DNA from 2 places in the Afipia felis ATCC 53690 genome. Region 2 is predicted to be linked to the other one. Evidence: riboswitches for the same ligand, from Rfam matches in the RefSeq annotation. Region 2 holds a riboswitch; the other holds the start of a gene.
What was found. A riboswitch is a leader RNA that binds a small molecule or an ion and turns the genes downstream of it on or off. The one in region 2 is predicted to bind S-adenosylmethionine.
Positions count from the first base shown of each region.

Region 1: another riboswitch for S-adenosylmethionine. It lies ahead of metX (homoserine O-acetyltransferase MetX); the one in region 2 lies ahead of HMPREF9697_RS11620 (O-succinylhomoserine sulfhydrylase).

Region 1 is NZ_KB375270.1:3,520,161-3,527,839, reverse strand. Features, by position in the region: gene HMPREF9697_RS16860 (MOSC domain-containing protein) at 1-500, shown strand, start outside; gene HMPREF9697_RS16855 (TIGR02594 family protein) at 497-1,114, opposite strand; gene metW (methionine biosynthesis protein MetW) at 1,306-1,959, opposite strand; gene metX (homoserine O-acetyltransferase MetX) at 1,961-3,169, opposite strand; SAM riboswitch at 3,228-3,307, opposite strand; gene HMPREF9697_RS16840 (chorismate mutase) at 3,437-4,285, shown strand; gene hisC (histidinol-phosphate transaminase) at 4,303-5,397, shown strand; gene HMPREF9697_RS16830 (prephenate/arogenate dehydrogenase family protein) at 5,394-6,356, shown strand; gene HMPREF9697_RS16825 (DUF2125 domain-containing protein) at 6,366-7,583, opposite strand; gene HMPREF9697_RS16820 (gamma-glutamylcyclotransferase) at 7,676-7,679, shown strand, end outside.
Region 2 is NZ_KB375270.1:2,452,676-2,460,354, forward strand. Features, by position in the region: gene HMPREF9697_RS11595 (glycosyltransferase family 2 protein) at 1-1,662, shown strand, start outside; gene HMPREF9697_RS11600 (SCO family protein) at 1,653-2,246, opposite strand; gene HMPREF9697_RS11605 (PCRF domain-containing protein) at 2,392-2,853, opposite strand; tRNA gene HMPREF9697_RS11610 (tRNA-Gly) at 3,047-3,120, opposite strand; gene HMPREF9697_RS11615 (2'-deoxycytidine 5'-triphosphate deaminase) at 3,219-4,361, opposite strand; SAM riboswitch at 4,424-4,503, shown strand; gene HMPREF9697_RS11620 (O-succinylhomoserine sulfhydrylase) at 4,580-5,782, shown strand; gene HMPREF9697_RS11625 (SGNH/GDSL hydrolase family protein) at 5,842-6,777, opposite strand; gene HMPREF9697_RS11630 (SGNH/GDSL hydrolase family protein) at 6,780-7,538, opposite strand; gene HMPREF9697_RS11635 (OpgC domain-containing protein) at 7,538-7,679, opposite strand, start outside.

The sequences.
Region 1 (7,679 bases), 1.1 Mb from region 2:
ATAACAACGCGGAAGTGGCGCGTGGCGATCTCACCACCGCTGCGGGGCGAACGGCAATCGAGGATTTTTTCTCCACGAACTTCGCCACGGAATTGAGAGGACCGCCGAAGCTGCTTGAAGCACCCGGTCACAGCTTTTCAGACATCGCCGCCAAAGTCGTATCAATCGTCAATCTGGCAAGCGTGTCGGAGATTGAAGGCGCCGTCGGACAGCCAGTCAACCCGTTACGCTTTCGCGCCAATCTGTATGTCCGGGGATGGCCCGCCTGGCACGAGCTTGATTTGATGGGAAGGGAAATCCGCGCCGGTGATGTCCGGCTGCGCGTCACACGCAACATCGTGCGTTGCGCCGCGACCAATGTCGACCCCGTCACCGCGGAGAGAGACATGAACATTCCGCAGACGCTGATGGACCGTTTCGATCACACCCATTGCGGCATCTATGCGGAGGTCGTCGCCGGGGGCGATGTGGCTCCCGGCGACACGATCGATATTCTTTAGCTGGACGGCATCACATAGGCGTAGACGCGCCCGCGCGAATAGGTCGCCTCGGCAACACGGTGACCGTGGTTGCCGGAGATGATGATCGGATTGCCCTTGGCATCGATGCCGCTGACGACACCGACATGGCCGCCACCGCGACGGCTCATCACTGCGATCGCGCCGACCTGCGGACCCGAAACGCGATGACCGTAACGGGCGAACGAGCTGGCCATATCCGAGCCTGTGCCCTTATGGCCGGTCTTCTGCAAAACCATGTTCATGAAGCGAGCGCACCACAGACGAGCACGGTTGGTGGGATTGCCGCTGCCGATATAGCTGCGGGCTTCCGCCACGACGCTGGAGCCACCGAAGCCACCACCAAAACCGCCGGAGGAATCCATCGATGCGTTGGTCTCGCCGAACTGCTGCGCCTGTGCACGGAAGGCACCCCAGCGCGCGCTGTGGCGCACATGGCGATGAGCGTGATGCTTGTAGCTGTGATGGTGGCTGACGTGATGCCTGGCGTGATGACGCGGACGCGCCTCAGCCGGATTGGAGAACGCCGCAACCGCAACGGTGCACATGACGAAAGCTGCGAGACGCAACGGCGGACGAGTAGTTGGTCGTTTCATTCTTCGAAGGTTCCTTACGCATACTTGCGCGCACGCAGCGCGACATGGCGCGTAAGACCCCTTTCGATGTGGCGAGAAAACGGCACGATTCACGCGTGCATGGCAGGTATTCGCTACACGAGCATGCTGTGGTCACTTCCAGCGATCAAAATCGGAAGAATCGCGGAAATACCCTGTTTTTGCCGCGTAGATTAACTGCGCCGGGTGAGCAGAAACACACCTTGTTCGCCGAACATATTCCAGAACCACCACGGCGCATTGAGCCGCAAGGGCCTTCCGTTAAGGTCCAGTGCGACCGCACGTTCCATCCCAACATTGATCTCGTCGCAAAGCTGGACGAAATCCTTGATGGTGCAGAAATGAATGTTCGGCGTATCGTACCACGTCGCCGGCAGGTTCTCGGTACGTGGCATCTGACCCTTGATCAGCAATTGCAGCCGCATCCGCCAGTAACCGAAATTCGGAAACGAGACGATGGCGCGGCTGCCGATGCGCAGGAGATTCTCCAGCACCTTGCGCGGCTGCCGCGTCGCCTGCAGCGTCTGCGACAGGATCACATAGTCGAACGAATCGTCGGGATAATTGTCGAGGTCGGTGTCGGCGTCGCCCTGCACCACCGCAAGGCCCTTGGCTACACAACTATTCACACCCTCGCGCGACAGTTCGATGCCGCGCCCATCGATGCCGCGTGCTTCCAGCAGTTGCAGCAGGTCGCCTTCGCCACAGCCGACATCAAGCACCTTGGAGCCCGGCGGGACCATCTCGGCGACCAGCAGATGATCGCCGCGAACGCCGTCGATCTTCGGAAGTTGCGCTGTCGGGCGGAACAATTCGGGCGCGTTCATATCAACTCACCGTATTCAGGCCATGCGTACTCGCGGCCGATTCCAGGAATGCGCGCGAGATCGCGAAGAATTCTGGCTCGTCGAGCAGAAATGCATCGTGTCCCTTGTCGGTGGTGATTTCAGCGAAGGAGACGCGCGCGCTGCTCGCGTTCAGCGCATGCACCACGGCGCGCGCCTCCGAGCTTGGAAACAGCCAGTCGCTGGTGAACGAGACGACGCAGAAGCGAGTTCTGATGCCCAGAAACGCCGATGCCAGCACACCGTCATGATCCGCCGCGATATCGAAATAATCCATCGCGCGGGTCAGATAGAGATAGGAATTGGCGTCGAAGCGCTCGACGAAGGACGAGCCCTGATGACGCAGATAGCTCTCCACCTCGAAATCGGCATCGAACGAGAAGGTCGGCTCGTCGCGGTTCTGCAGGCGGCGTCCGAACTTGCGATGCAGCGCTGCATCCGACAGATAAGTGATATGCGCGGCCATGCGCGCGACGCCGAGGCCACGGCGCGGATGCGTGCCGTGCTCGAAATATCGTCCCTGTCGCCAGTCAGGATCGGCCATCACCGCCTGACGGCCGAGTTCGTGGAAGGCGATATTCTGCGCCGAGTGGCGCGCGCCGCAAGCAATCGCAAGCACCGCAAACACCCGTTCGGGATAGGCCGTTGCCCATTGCAGCGTCTGCATGCCACCCATCGAGCCGCCGACCACGGCGAACAATTTGGTGATGCCCAGATGATCGATCAGCATCGCCTGAGCGCGCACGATGTCTGGAATGGTGATGACAGGAAAATCCAGCCCCCACGGCTTGCCGGTTGCGGGATTGGTCGAGGACGGCCCGGTCGAGCCCATGCAGCCGCCGACGACATTCGAGCAGATCACGAAATAGCGGTCGGTATCGATCGGCTTGCCCGGTCCCACCATCGTCTGCCACCAGCCCGGCTTGCCGGTGACAGGATGCGTGTTGAACACGTGTTGATCGCCGGTGAGCGCGTGACAGATCAGGATCGCGTTGGAGCGGTCGCTGTTGAGAGTGCCGTAGCTTTGATAGGCGATCTGAAAAGGGGAGAGATCGACGCCGCAATCAAGATGCAGCGGCTTGTCGACGCCGAACACAACAAGCTGCGACGACGGATGGTCCGCCTCGCGCGCGCGCTCCTCGCTGAGAATGGTCTTTTTGCCGGCCGGTTGTCGGCTCGCAACATCGGACATCGTATCTCCAGACCTTCAGGCCCAAAAAAACCGGCCTGAACCAAATCGTTCGGCCGGGATCCAGATGTCCCCGGCCTGTTTAGCGAATTCTTTAACGTGGCTGCAAGCCGGCCGGCTCAAATGACCACGGAACAAGGGAAAAATAGTCCTGCACCCGAGGCCCGTCAAGACGCCAGCGGAAACCAAACTGCATTAAGCATGAAGGTTTTCTTTGCTTTCAGGCACCGTCTTTCCTAATCAGAACGCATCGTTGCGAAAGCTGTTCTCATGTCAGATACACCTTCATCCGTCTCCCTTCAGGATCTGCGCCAAGAGATCGATACGATCGACGAGCAGGTGCACACGCTCCTCATGCGGCGCGGTGACATCATCGACCGCCTGATCCGCGTGAAGCAGACTCAGGAGGTCGGCTCCGCATTTCGGCCCGCGCGCGAGGCAGACATGATGCGTCGTCTCGCAACGCGCCATCACGGCATTCTGCCGCTTGATACGGTGGAGAGCATCTGGCGCGTCATCATCTCGACCTTCACTTACGTGCAAGCGCCGTTCTCCGTTCATGCCGATCTGTCATCAGGCGATAGCGCGATGCGCGACAGCGCACGCTTCCATTTCGGATTCACCGTGCCGTTTCTCGCTCATTTCAATGCAGGCGCCGCCGTCGACGCCGTAGCGAAATCGCGCGGCGACCTCGCGCTGGTGTCGGCAACATCGAGCCAGACGCCGTGGTGGAGCGCGCTCGAACAGCCAGGCTCACCGAAAATCATTGCGCGATTGCCTTTTATTGAGCGTGCCGACCATCCGGCCGCGATGCCGGTGTTCGTGATCTCCCGCGTGGCGGACGATGCGCTCGTCACCGAAATCGAGACCTGGAGCCTGCATGTCAGCGGCTGGAGCCCGGCCGCGGCCCGCGCCCTCTCCCCGCTGTCCGACGTGCTGGCGGTTGCGGATAACCCGTCGGGCAATGCGGCCTTGCTAGTCTCAGTCGCTCACACCGACGGGGTCGAAAAGATCATATCTGCCTTGACGGATGCCGGCGCATCCGTGCGCTCTTCCACCCTCGTCGGCGGCCACGCAACGCGCTATAGGGTGCCCACGCCCGGCACCGCCGCGCCTTGAATTCTTTGGAGCCAATAATGTCCCGCCCCGTGCCGAAACCCGGCATCCTTGATATCGCGCCCTACGTCCCCGGCAAAAGCGGCGCCGGCGTACATGGGCGCGTGTTCAAGCTGTCGGCGAACGAGGCGGCGCTCGGCCCTTCACCGAAGGCGGTAGAGGCGTTCAGCCGGACTGCGGGCGGACTGGAAATCTACCCGGACGGCTCGGCGCGGCTTTTACGCGAGGCGATTGGTAGTAGCTTCAATATTGATCCTGCCAACGTCGTTTGCGGCGTCGGCTCGGGCGAACTGCTGCACACCATCGCCAACATCTATCTCGGTCCAGGCGACGAGGCGATTCACACCACCCACGGCTTCCTGCTCTATCCGATCGCGACCATGAGCAATGGCGCGACCAACGTCGTTGCGGCCGAGAAGAACCTTACCGCCGATGTCGATGCGATACTCGCGGCCGTCACGCCGCGCACGAAGATCGTCTGGCTCGCCAATCCGAACAACCCGACCGGCACCTACGTGACCGCCGCCGAGGTGAAGCGGCTGCGCGAAAAGCTGCCGCCGCAGGTGCTGCTGGTGCTGGATGCCGCCTACGCCGATTTCTGCTCGAATGCCGATTACGAAGCAGGCGTCGAACTCGTGAAGGCGACCGACAACACAGTGATGGCGCGGACCTTCTCGAAGATTCACGGCCTTGCCGCCGTGCGCCTCGGCTTCATCTTCGGGCCGTCGCACCTGATCGACGTGGTGAACCGCGTGCGCGATCCGTTCAACGCCAACGGCCCCGCGATGCAGGCGGCTATCGCCTCGCTCGCCGACACCGAACACTATCGGGCGGCGCAGGCGCATAATGAAAAATGGCGCGCCTGGCTGACCGATGAAGTCGCGCGGCTCGGCCTCACCGTGACGCCGAGCGCGGCGAATTTCATTCTGATCCACTTTCCCACCACGCCGGGCAAGACTGCGGCGGATGCCGACGCTTTCCTCACCAAGCGCGGGCTGATCCTGCGCGCGGTCACGGCTTACAAGCTGCCGCAAGCACTGCGACTGAGCGTCGGAACCGAGGAAGCCAACCACCTCGTGGTCGAGGCCCTGCGCGAATTCATGGGGTCAAATTGAGCACGATCCAGTTCAATCGCATCACCATCATCGGGCTTGGTCATATCGGCTCGTCGATCGCGCGCGCGATCAAGCAGCTGCGCCTCGCCAACGAACTGGTCGTGACGGATGCGGCCGCCGCTATCCGCACACGTGCCGCCGAGATCGGACTGGGCGACCGCGTGGCGCAGAACAATCTCGAGGCGGTGAAGGATTCCGATCTCGTCATCGTCTGCGTGCCTGTCGGAAAATGTGGTGACGTCGCCGCCGAAATCGCGCCACATCTCAAGGCAGGCGCCATCATCTCCGATGTCGGCTCCGTCAAAGGGCCGGTGTCGCGTGACATGGCGAAGCATCTGCCCAACACCGTTCACCTTGTGCCGGGGCATCCTGTCGCTGGCACCGAGGACTCCGGTCCCGACTCCGGCTTTGCCGAACTCTTCATCAATCGCTGGTGCATTCTGACGCCGCTGCCGGACGCGGACACGGCCGCGGTCGAAAAGCTCGCAACGCTCTGGCGCACCATCGGCGCCAACGTCGAGACGATGTCGCCCGATCACCACGACATGGTGCTCGCGGTAACAAGCCATTTGCCACATCTGATCGCCTACACCATCGTCGGCACCGCCGAGGACATGGAGAAGGTGACGGAGGCGGAGGTGCTGAAATTCTCTGCGGGCGGCTTCCGCGACTTTACCCGCATCGCAGCTTCCGATCCGACCATGTGGCGCGACATCTTCCTCGCCAACAAGGATGCGGTGCTGGAGATGCTTGGTACGTTCCAGGAGGATCTGTCGAAGCTCACCCGCGCGATCCGCCATGGTGACGGTGAGGCCTTGTTCGACCATTTCACCCGCACGCGGGCGATCCGCCGCGGCATCGTCAACCTTGGGCAGGATTCATCCGGCGCCAATTTCGGTCGCCCGCTGGAAAAGCTGCCGCAGGATTCCAAACCGGCCGCGCCGGCGCCGTCGAAATAATTTTGCGGCCTAGAACAGCGCCGGGGTCTGCGCCACGCGCAGCGGCCCGAGCAGAAGCGCGCCATCCATGAAGCGCAGTGTGATCGCGCGCGCTGGGCGGCCCTCGAGCGTCGTCTGCTGGCCGATCAGGTTGAGCCCTGCGATCAGTCCCGCATTGGCGTTCTTACGCGCGACCTTGCCGAGACCCGGAATGATCCGGTCGAGCGAATCGATCACCTTGTTGACCTCCTGCGTCGAGACGCCCGGCGCGACATTCGATGGCGGCGCGCCTTCGGCGAGAGCCTTCTCAAGACCGAGCGCCGGAACGATTTTCTCGAAGCCCGCAATCGTCATCTGCAACTGGCCGTCGAGATGACCGCTTGGCGTCAGGCTGAGCGTGCCCGCAGCCACTGCGACTGTATCGCCCTGCTGAATGCGCGATTCGGTAACATCGATGCCGCCGCCATTGGCCTGGATCTCACGAAACCGCTCCGGCCATGACTTCGGCGCGAAATCGTTGAGCCCCCGCAGCTTCACATGAACCGTCTCGTCGAATGGCGCCTCCAGCACGGGATGGACACCCTGCACGCTCGCACCCTCGCTGCGCAGCACGCTTTCGATCACCGGATGATCGTTGAGCTCACCCTCGACGAGCCGGACGTGCCACTCCGCGTGCTTGGCACTGAAGAACGGCGCAGTCACCCCCGACACGATCCGCTCGATGACAGGATCGTTGAACTCCATGGAAATGCGTTTGGGCAGCGTCGGCAGACCTGCGGCGCTGGCGTGACCGAGGCTCCAGTTGGCGGTTGCGAACGGCTGTTGCCCGGTTTCACTGACCGTGACCGGCCCCTTGAATTCCGCGATCACACGGGTGGGATCGTAGATCTGGGCAACGGCGAGGATTTCACTCAGTTTCGCCGTCAGCGGCGTCTTGGTGGCGAATTGCTGGGCGGTCTGCGCCGTCAGCGAGATCGTCGGATCGGCGCAGCGCACCTCGAAACGGAACGGAAAGCCGCCGACCTCGCGCCGCGAACAATCGTAGACGCGCCCTGATTTGGCCTCGCGCTCCTGCCATCCCTTAAACTGCACGTCGACCTGATTGGCGGCATAGAACCAGAACCCGCTCCAGCCGATGGCCGCAAGCAGGAGCAGCGCGGACGGAACAAAAACCGGCCACAGCCGGCGGCGGCGAGGCAAAGGTGCGCGTGGTTCGGCGTAGGTCATCATGAACAGTCCCAGAAGCATTCAAATCCGGCGGATGAAAGGTAGTCATCGCCGCGTTAGGCCTTGAAGTCCAGCCGAACAGAGATGATGATTCACCGCAGAAGGCGCGATTCATGG
Region 2 (7,679 bases):
GTCGAGGGTTTCCGCGACATTTCCCGCGCCGACTGTCCGTTGAGCGATCCCCAACTGCGTTATGCCGCGCAGCACCGCATGCTGCCGCTCGAGCGGCCCGACGGACTTTACCATGTGCAGGCCCCGCTCGGCTTCGCCGCCCGGCGGATCGCCGCCCTGTGCGCCCGGCAGGCGCGGCCGCGCATTCGGCTGGCAACGCGCGCGTCGTTCGACCGCTATCTGATGCGCCACGATGCACTTGTTCATGAGGCTGCCGAAGGCCTCGCCCTGCAGATGCCCGAGATGTCGTGTGCGCCGCTGCGTCGCGACGACAGCAGAAAGCGTCGCTATTTTCTGCGCCTGCTCGGCTTCACTGCCGCTTTCCTTCTCGCGCCCGTTCTCATTATGCAGCTTACCGGTGCGGTGCTCGCGATCTGGTTCCTGCTGTTCAACAGCCTGCGCCTTGCCGGCTCCTTCGCGGGCCAGGCGCGAGAACCACCACTCGACCGCCTGCCCGACGAACGTCTGCCGGTCTACACCGTGATGGCCGCGCTCTATCGCGAAGGCCGTTCTGTCCCGCATTTGCTGCGCGCGCTGGCGGCGCTCGATTACCCTCGCGAAAAACTCGACATCAAATTGTTGCTGGAAGCCGACGACCGTGAGACCCGGAGCGCCATCGCGCGCCTCGATTTGCCACCGAACGTCGAAATCCTGTTCGTGCCGCCGTTCGGTCCGCGCACCAAACCGAAAGCCCTCAACGCCGGACTGCCGTTCGCGCGCGGCGAGTTCGTCGCGGTGTTCGACGCCGAGGACAGGCCCGACCCATCGCAGCTTCGCGACGCGCTCGACGCCTTCCGCCGCCACGGCACTGACATCGCCTGCGTGCAGGCGAGCCTCTGCATCGACAACAGCGCCGATAGCTGGCTCGCCTGCATGTTCACCGCCGAATATGCCGGGCAGTTCGACGTGTTCCTGCGGGGTTTCTCACAATTCGGCCTGCCCCTGCCACTCGGCGGATCGTCGAACCATTTCCGAACCGCAATCCTGCGCCAAGTCGGCGGATGGGACGCCTATAACGTTACCGAGGATGCCGATCTCGGTTTCCGGCTGGCGCGGTTCGGCTATCGCGCGGTGATGTTCTGCTCGACGACCTATGAGGAAGCACCCGCCCGCGCGGGCGCATGGCTGCGGCAGCGCTCGCGCTGGATGAAAGGCTGGATGCAGACGTGGATCGTGCATATGCGCTCGCCGCGACAACTGATCCGGCAAAGCGGATTCGCCGGATTCTTCACGCTCAACCTTCTCGTCGGCGGCAATGTCATGACCGCGCTTGCCTACCCCGTGCTGATCGGCGCGTGTCTCGTAGAAATCAGTCTCAATGCTGCTGGCAGCACGGCACTGGAGATGTTCTCCGGGCCGTTCGTCGAGTTACATTTTGCAACTATTGCCGCAGGCTATCTTTCAACCGTGGTCGTGTCGCTGATCGGCCTCGCGCGCCGAAGGCTTCTGCATCATGCCTGGGTACTGCTGCTGACGCCGTTCTATTGGGCGTGTCTTTCGGCTGCGGCCTGGCGGGCGCTGCTGCAACTCATCCGCGATCCGTATCACTGGGAAAAGACCGAACACGGCCTCGCGCAACATTCGCGCCTCGCAGCACGCACAATGACGAGCGGTCAGAAATAGCGCTTGAGATCGGCGGCTGCCTGTTGCGGCGTCTGCTTCAGGTTGAACGGCACGACAAAGCGGCCTTCGCGATCCAAGAGATAGACCGCAGCCGTGTGGTCCATGGTGTAATCGCCGTCCTTCAAGGGAATCTTCTTCGCATAAACGCGATATTCCTTGACCACCTTGGCCACCGCCTCGGACGAACCGGAGAGACCTTTAAGGTGCGGATCGAAGCTCTGCAGATATTCCTTCATCACCGTCGGCGTATCGCGTTCCGGATCGACCGAGATGAAATAGGCGTTGACGCGATTGGCATCCGGCCCCATCGCGCGCAGCACCTCCGACATTTCGAACAGCGAGGTCGGACAGATATCCGGGCAATGGGTATAGCCGAAGAACATCAGCGTCGGCTTGCCCTGCAGGTTCTTCTCCGTGACGGTCGCGCCGGTCTGGTCCGTCAACTGAAAAGGACCGCCGATCGACGAAGCGGGCGTGCTGGTCCGAAATCCGCCGACCAGAAAAAGAACACCCATCAACCCGATTGCAAGGCTGACGACGAAGGCGGCAATGACGACGCCCGGCCGCGTTGAACTTGTTGCCATAGGAACCTGAAGAATTGGAATCCTGACAGCGGAGATGCTGTTCCCGTTCAGATAGCCATGAAAGACCTCATGGGCAAGCAAACCGCCCGCGCATGAGGCATGCAGCGATCACATCATGGCGAGGCAAGATGCCGCTGTCGCAGCGTCAGCGAACCGCCGCGGAAGCGTGAGCGTCCATGTAGCAGGGTTTGTACATCGACGTCAGCTGTTGTCCGCGCAGGAAAATCATCCGTGGCTTCAACCCACCATGCCGCGCGATCCAGCGTCGGATCGAGGCCGGATACATCCGGTAGAGCATGTGGGTGGCCTCGACGTTGGTGACCGGACGGCCACCCGCGCCCGGGTCCCACGCGGCGTGGAAGCCGAGGCTGGCGCGCGATGTGACGCAGATGCGATCATGCGGAACAGCGCCGAGCACGATGGTGCAGGCGGACGCGCACAAACCGTCGATCACGACCGTGTCGCCGGAGGTACGGATGCTCTGGTATTTGTCGACATAGGTGCCGATGCGCCCGCCGCGATCATCAGAGATGCGGACCACCGCATGGCTCGCGGTCAATCCAGCCAGCAGCAACACGCCCGCCAACAATCCGGTCACGAATCTCATCGTCGCGTCCCCCACCCGGCTGCGTCGCCAAATTTGGCTGTGTCACCAAGGCATCGACAGCGTGTTGCGAGTCCGGAGTTTTGTCCAGATCGATGCGCTCAAGCGCGAATGATTTCGATGTGGTGTTGCACTGTGGATGCAGTTCGCGGGAACTGCGTGACTAAAGCATCACGGCGGGAACACAATGAGAGACTGGAGCGGGCGAAGGGAATCGAACCCTCGTATGCAGCTTGGGAAGCTGCCGTTCTACCATTGAACTACGCCCGCGAAGTCCGTTCCACCATCGCCCAACCGCTCGCATTTTGCAAACGCGACAATTGCAAACGTGACAACAATGAGACGACGGCGACGTTAACCAAACGGCGTCAGGTGGGCGCGCGGAAATGTTTGGAGAGCTTCAGCCCCTGCCCCTGATAGTTCGAGGCGATGCGGGTGCCGTACAGCGTATCCGGCAACGCCAGCATCTTCTCATAGACGAGGCGGCCGACGATCTGGCCGTGCTCGAGAATGAAGGGCACTTCACGCGAGCGCACCTCGAGCACCGCGCGGGATCCCTGTCCGCCCGCGCCCGCGTGGCCGAAGCCGGGATCAAAGAAGCCCGCATAGTGAACGCGGAATTCGCCGACCAGCGGATCGAACGGTACCATCTCGGCAGCGTAGTTCGGCGGCACCTGCACCGCTTCCTTTGACGCGAGAATGTAGAACTCGCCGGGATCGAGAATCAGGCTGCGGTCCGGCCGGGCCTGGATCGGCTCCCAGAAATCCTCCACCGCATAGCCGCCGCGCCGGTCGATATCGACGACGCCGGTGTGGCGCTTGGCGCGATAGCCGACAAACCCGTCCGAGCCCTCGCCCGACAGATCGACGCTGACCGCGACACCGCCGGTGAGATCGGCGTTCTCGCAATCGACGAGACGCTCGCTCTGATGCAGCGCCTCGAGTTCGTCATTGTCGAGCAGCGGCGCGCCGGTGCGGAAGCGGATCTGCGACAGGCGCGATCCCTGACGCAGCAGAACCGGAAATGTTTTCGGACTGATCTCGGCATAGAGTGGGCCATGATAGCCCGCGCCGATCATGTCGAAACGACGCGTGCCGTCCGCGATCACGCGGGTGAAGACATCGAGACGTCCGGTCGAGCTCTTCGGATTGGCCGACGCCAGAATCGAAGGCGGCAGCGCGAGGCTCTCAAGCAGCGGCACAATATAAACGCAATTGGTTTCGAGTACCGCGCCGTCGGACAGATCGACCTCGTGCAGTTTCAATTCGTCGATGCGCTCGGCGACCGTGGTGTCCGGGCCGGGCAAAAAGCTGGCCCGTACCCGGTAAGCCACCTCGCCCAGACGCAGATCGAGGCTCGCCGGTTGGATCTGGCTCTCCACGAACGGAAATGCGGGCAGAATCAGGCCGTCTTCTTCCATGGCCGCGATCATGCGATCGGGCAGAATACCGTTGGCGTTGGCTGGGAGAGAGAAGGCCAAATCCGGTCCCCTCAGGATTGAGCTATGCATAGAACCCTACCCCGTTATCCGATGGGTTGCTTGACGGAAAGAGCCGTGCGGATTAAGCCTCAGACTTATCCCGTGGTGATTTGGGCCGGCCGGCTTGCAGCCACGTAAAATAAGTCGCTAAACAGGCCGCGGACCTTGCGCCCCCGGCTGTTGGATTTTTTCCAGGCCGGTTTTTTTGTGCGCCTCGCTGCCTGGCGGGACGCCATTGGAGGTCCATAATGTCCGACGCAAAAAGCGCCCCTGATCTGTCCCGCTACCGCCCCGAAACCCGCCTCGTCCATGCCGGAACGATCCGCTCCGAATTCGGCGAGATGTCGGAGTCGCTGTTTCTGACGCAGGGGTTCGTCTACAAGAGCGCTGAGGAATGCGAGGCGCGCTTCAAGGGCGATCTTCCCGGCTTCATCTATTCGCGCTTCTCCAACCCAACCGTGGCGATGTTCGAGCGCCGCATGGCAGCACTTGAAGGCGCCGAAGCCGGGCGCGCTTTCGCGACCGGCATGGCGGCGATGACCACCGCGATGCTCGCGCCGCTTCAGGCCGGAGATCACGTCGTCGCTGCAAAGGCGCTGTTCGGCTCCTGCCGCTACGTCATCGAAACGCTGCTGCCGCGCTACGGCATCACCTCCACGCTGGTGGACGGCCGCGATCTCGATGCGTGGCGCAAGGCGATGCGCCCCAACACCAAAACCCTGTTCCTCGAAAGTCCGACCAACCCGACGCTCGAAGTTGTCGACATCGCCGCAGTCGCCGATATCGCCCATCAGGGCGGCGCGCGTCTCGTGGTGGACAATGTGTTCGCGACGCCGCTTTGGCAGAGTCCGCTCGAGCTCGGCGCCGACGTGGTGGTTTATTCGGCGACCAAGCACATTGACGGACAGGGCCGCTGTCTCGGCGGCATTATCCTGTCGTCGGAGCAATTCATCATGGAGCACATCCATAATTTCTTCCGACAGACCGGACCTTCGATGTCGCCGTTCAATGCGTGGGTGCTGCTGAAGGGACTGGAGACGCTGGGAGTGCGCGTCAAGGCGCAGACCGAAAGCGCGGGCAAGATCGCCGACGTGCTCGCCGCGCATCCGAAAGTGACACGGCTGATCTATCCGGGCCGCGCCGATCATCCGCAGGCCGATATCATCAAGAAGCAGATGCGCGCCGGCTCGACCATGATCGGTTTCGAGGTGAAGGGCGGCAAGGCGGGCGCATTCCGCGCCTTGAACGCTTTTCAGGTCGCGTGCATCTCCAACAATCTCGGCGACTCCAAGAGCATCGTCACCCATCCCGCCACCACAACGCATCAGCGTCTGACGCCGGAAGAACGCGCCGAACTCGGCATCAGCGACGGCTTCATCCGTCTCTCGGTCGGCCTCGAACACGTCGACGACCTGATCGAGGACGCGCAGGGCGCGCTGGAGAAAGTGTAAGCGGCACTCCTCGCCGGACAACAAAAAGCCCGCCATTCCGGCGGGCTTTTTCATTCGCGTCACATTGGTCGAAGGCTCATCACGCTTCCCGGCCTCTCGGCCCCCGGTTCGGCCCTGGCCTGGTCGACCGATTTGATGATGGTGTCGCCGAGCAACTGGGCGAAACAGGCATAGCCCCAATCGTTCAAGTGCAGTCCGTCGGAAATCGAGAAGCTTTCGAACGGCAGTTTCTCGTCCTCATGCCATTGCCGCATCACCTCGAAGCGCGGGAAGACCGAAACATGACGCAGCCGTCCAACATCGCGGATCAGTTGCACCATCTTGTTGGCGCCTTCCTTCTTCGCGGTCACGGCGGGCACGTATTGCGGATCGATCAGCACCACGTCGGCACCGGTGGCCTGTATCTTGGCGACGCCGGCCTCCACCATCGATGCGACGCCTGAGGAATCCTCGCCGCGCACCACTGTGTTGGTGCCGAGCTGCCAGATCACGAGGTCAGGATTGGAATCGAGCACGCTCGATTGCAGGCGCTGGACCATCTGCGGCACCTCCTGACCGCCCATGCCCCGATTGATGACGCTGATGCGCGCCCGGGGATATTTCCGCCGAAGCTGTTCGGCGAGGCGGCTCGGATAGGTGTAGGTGGACGATGTCGTGCCGTAGCCCGCGGTTGATGACGATCCCAGCGCCACGACGGTGATCGGTTCTCCCGCGTTGAGCTTGCGCGCCACGCGAGGCAGCGAGGCGGAGACCGCACCTGCGCCTTTCGGCGGCAAGCATGGAATGCGCGTAAGGATATCGCCGGCCCGGCTCGCGGCATTCCGCGCCGCTTCGATCGCCTTGCCGGTCAGGCCGGGCTTGGCCGGAGCCGCATCGGCAGTTGGCTGCGTTTCCGGCTGGCTTGCCGAGGTCTCGCCCGCAGCGAGACACGGCGCGCCCGCAAGCACCCCGAGAAGCCCTGCCGCAGCGAGCAGCCTGGTACCGCGCCGATACATCGTCAGCGTACCCCGAGCTCGGAAGGGTTGATGTGAGCCGCCTCGATCACAAGCTTGGACAACGCGCGCCCGAGGCAATCATGCACCCGCGCGGCGACGCCGATGCTGTGCGCCTGTGCGAACAGGTCGAAATCGCCCGCCTCGCTCCAGGCGCGCATGATCGCAAAACGGTCGAACAGCGGCGCACCGTGTTCCTGCGCCACCACGCGCAGCGTGTCGTTGTAAGTGGTAGCCGCCAGTACTGTTTCCATGCGCGGGCTGTATTGCAGGTTCATCAGGATCACGTCCGCATCCGTCTTTTGCAGGGCAGCGAGACCGGTATCGAGCGCGGTACGAAAATCGTCCGGATCGACCGCGCGCATCGCGTCGACGGTCCCGGTCTGCCACACCACCAGCGTCGGCTTCCGATCCTGCATGATCTTGTCGATCTTCGCAGCGACATCGGCGGCCGTCTCCTTGGGATGGAGGTCGGTCGTCACGCTGATCTCGATACCCGGAAGCTTGCTACGGAGGGCCGCCTCGAAGCGCGCCGGATAGGAGTTTGCGGCACCGTCCGGCCCACTCAGCACGGAGGAACGGCTGCCGATGACCAGCACGCGAATGGGAGCGCGCGTCTTGAAGGCCTCCTGGACGTTCGTCAGGGTCGCATCGGTGCTGAGCAGATAGGCCGGCACGGAACAGAAATGGGCGTCGTCGGCCACGGCCGGCGTCACCGCCAGCCACGCCAGAATCGCCATTCCCGCGATCCGCATGGTCCTCATCAACTGCTCCCGACCAGATCGGCGCTGACCGCGATCGCGGGCCGCTTGCCGCTCTTGCTCACCTCCGCCTTGTACCATGACAAAAGCCATGCGGCGCAGGACATGATGACCAGACCGGTCATACTAATGACGAAATGCAGC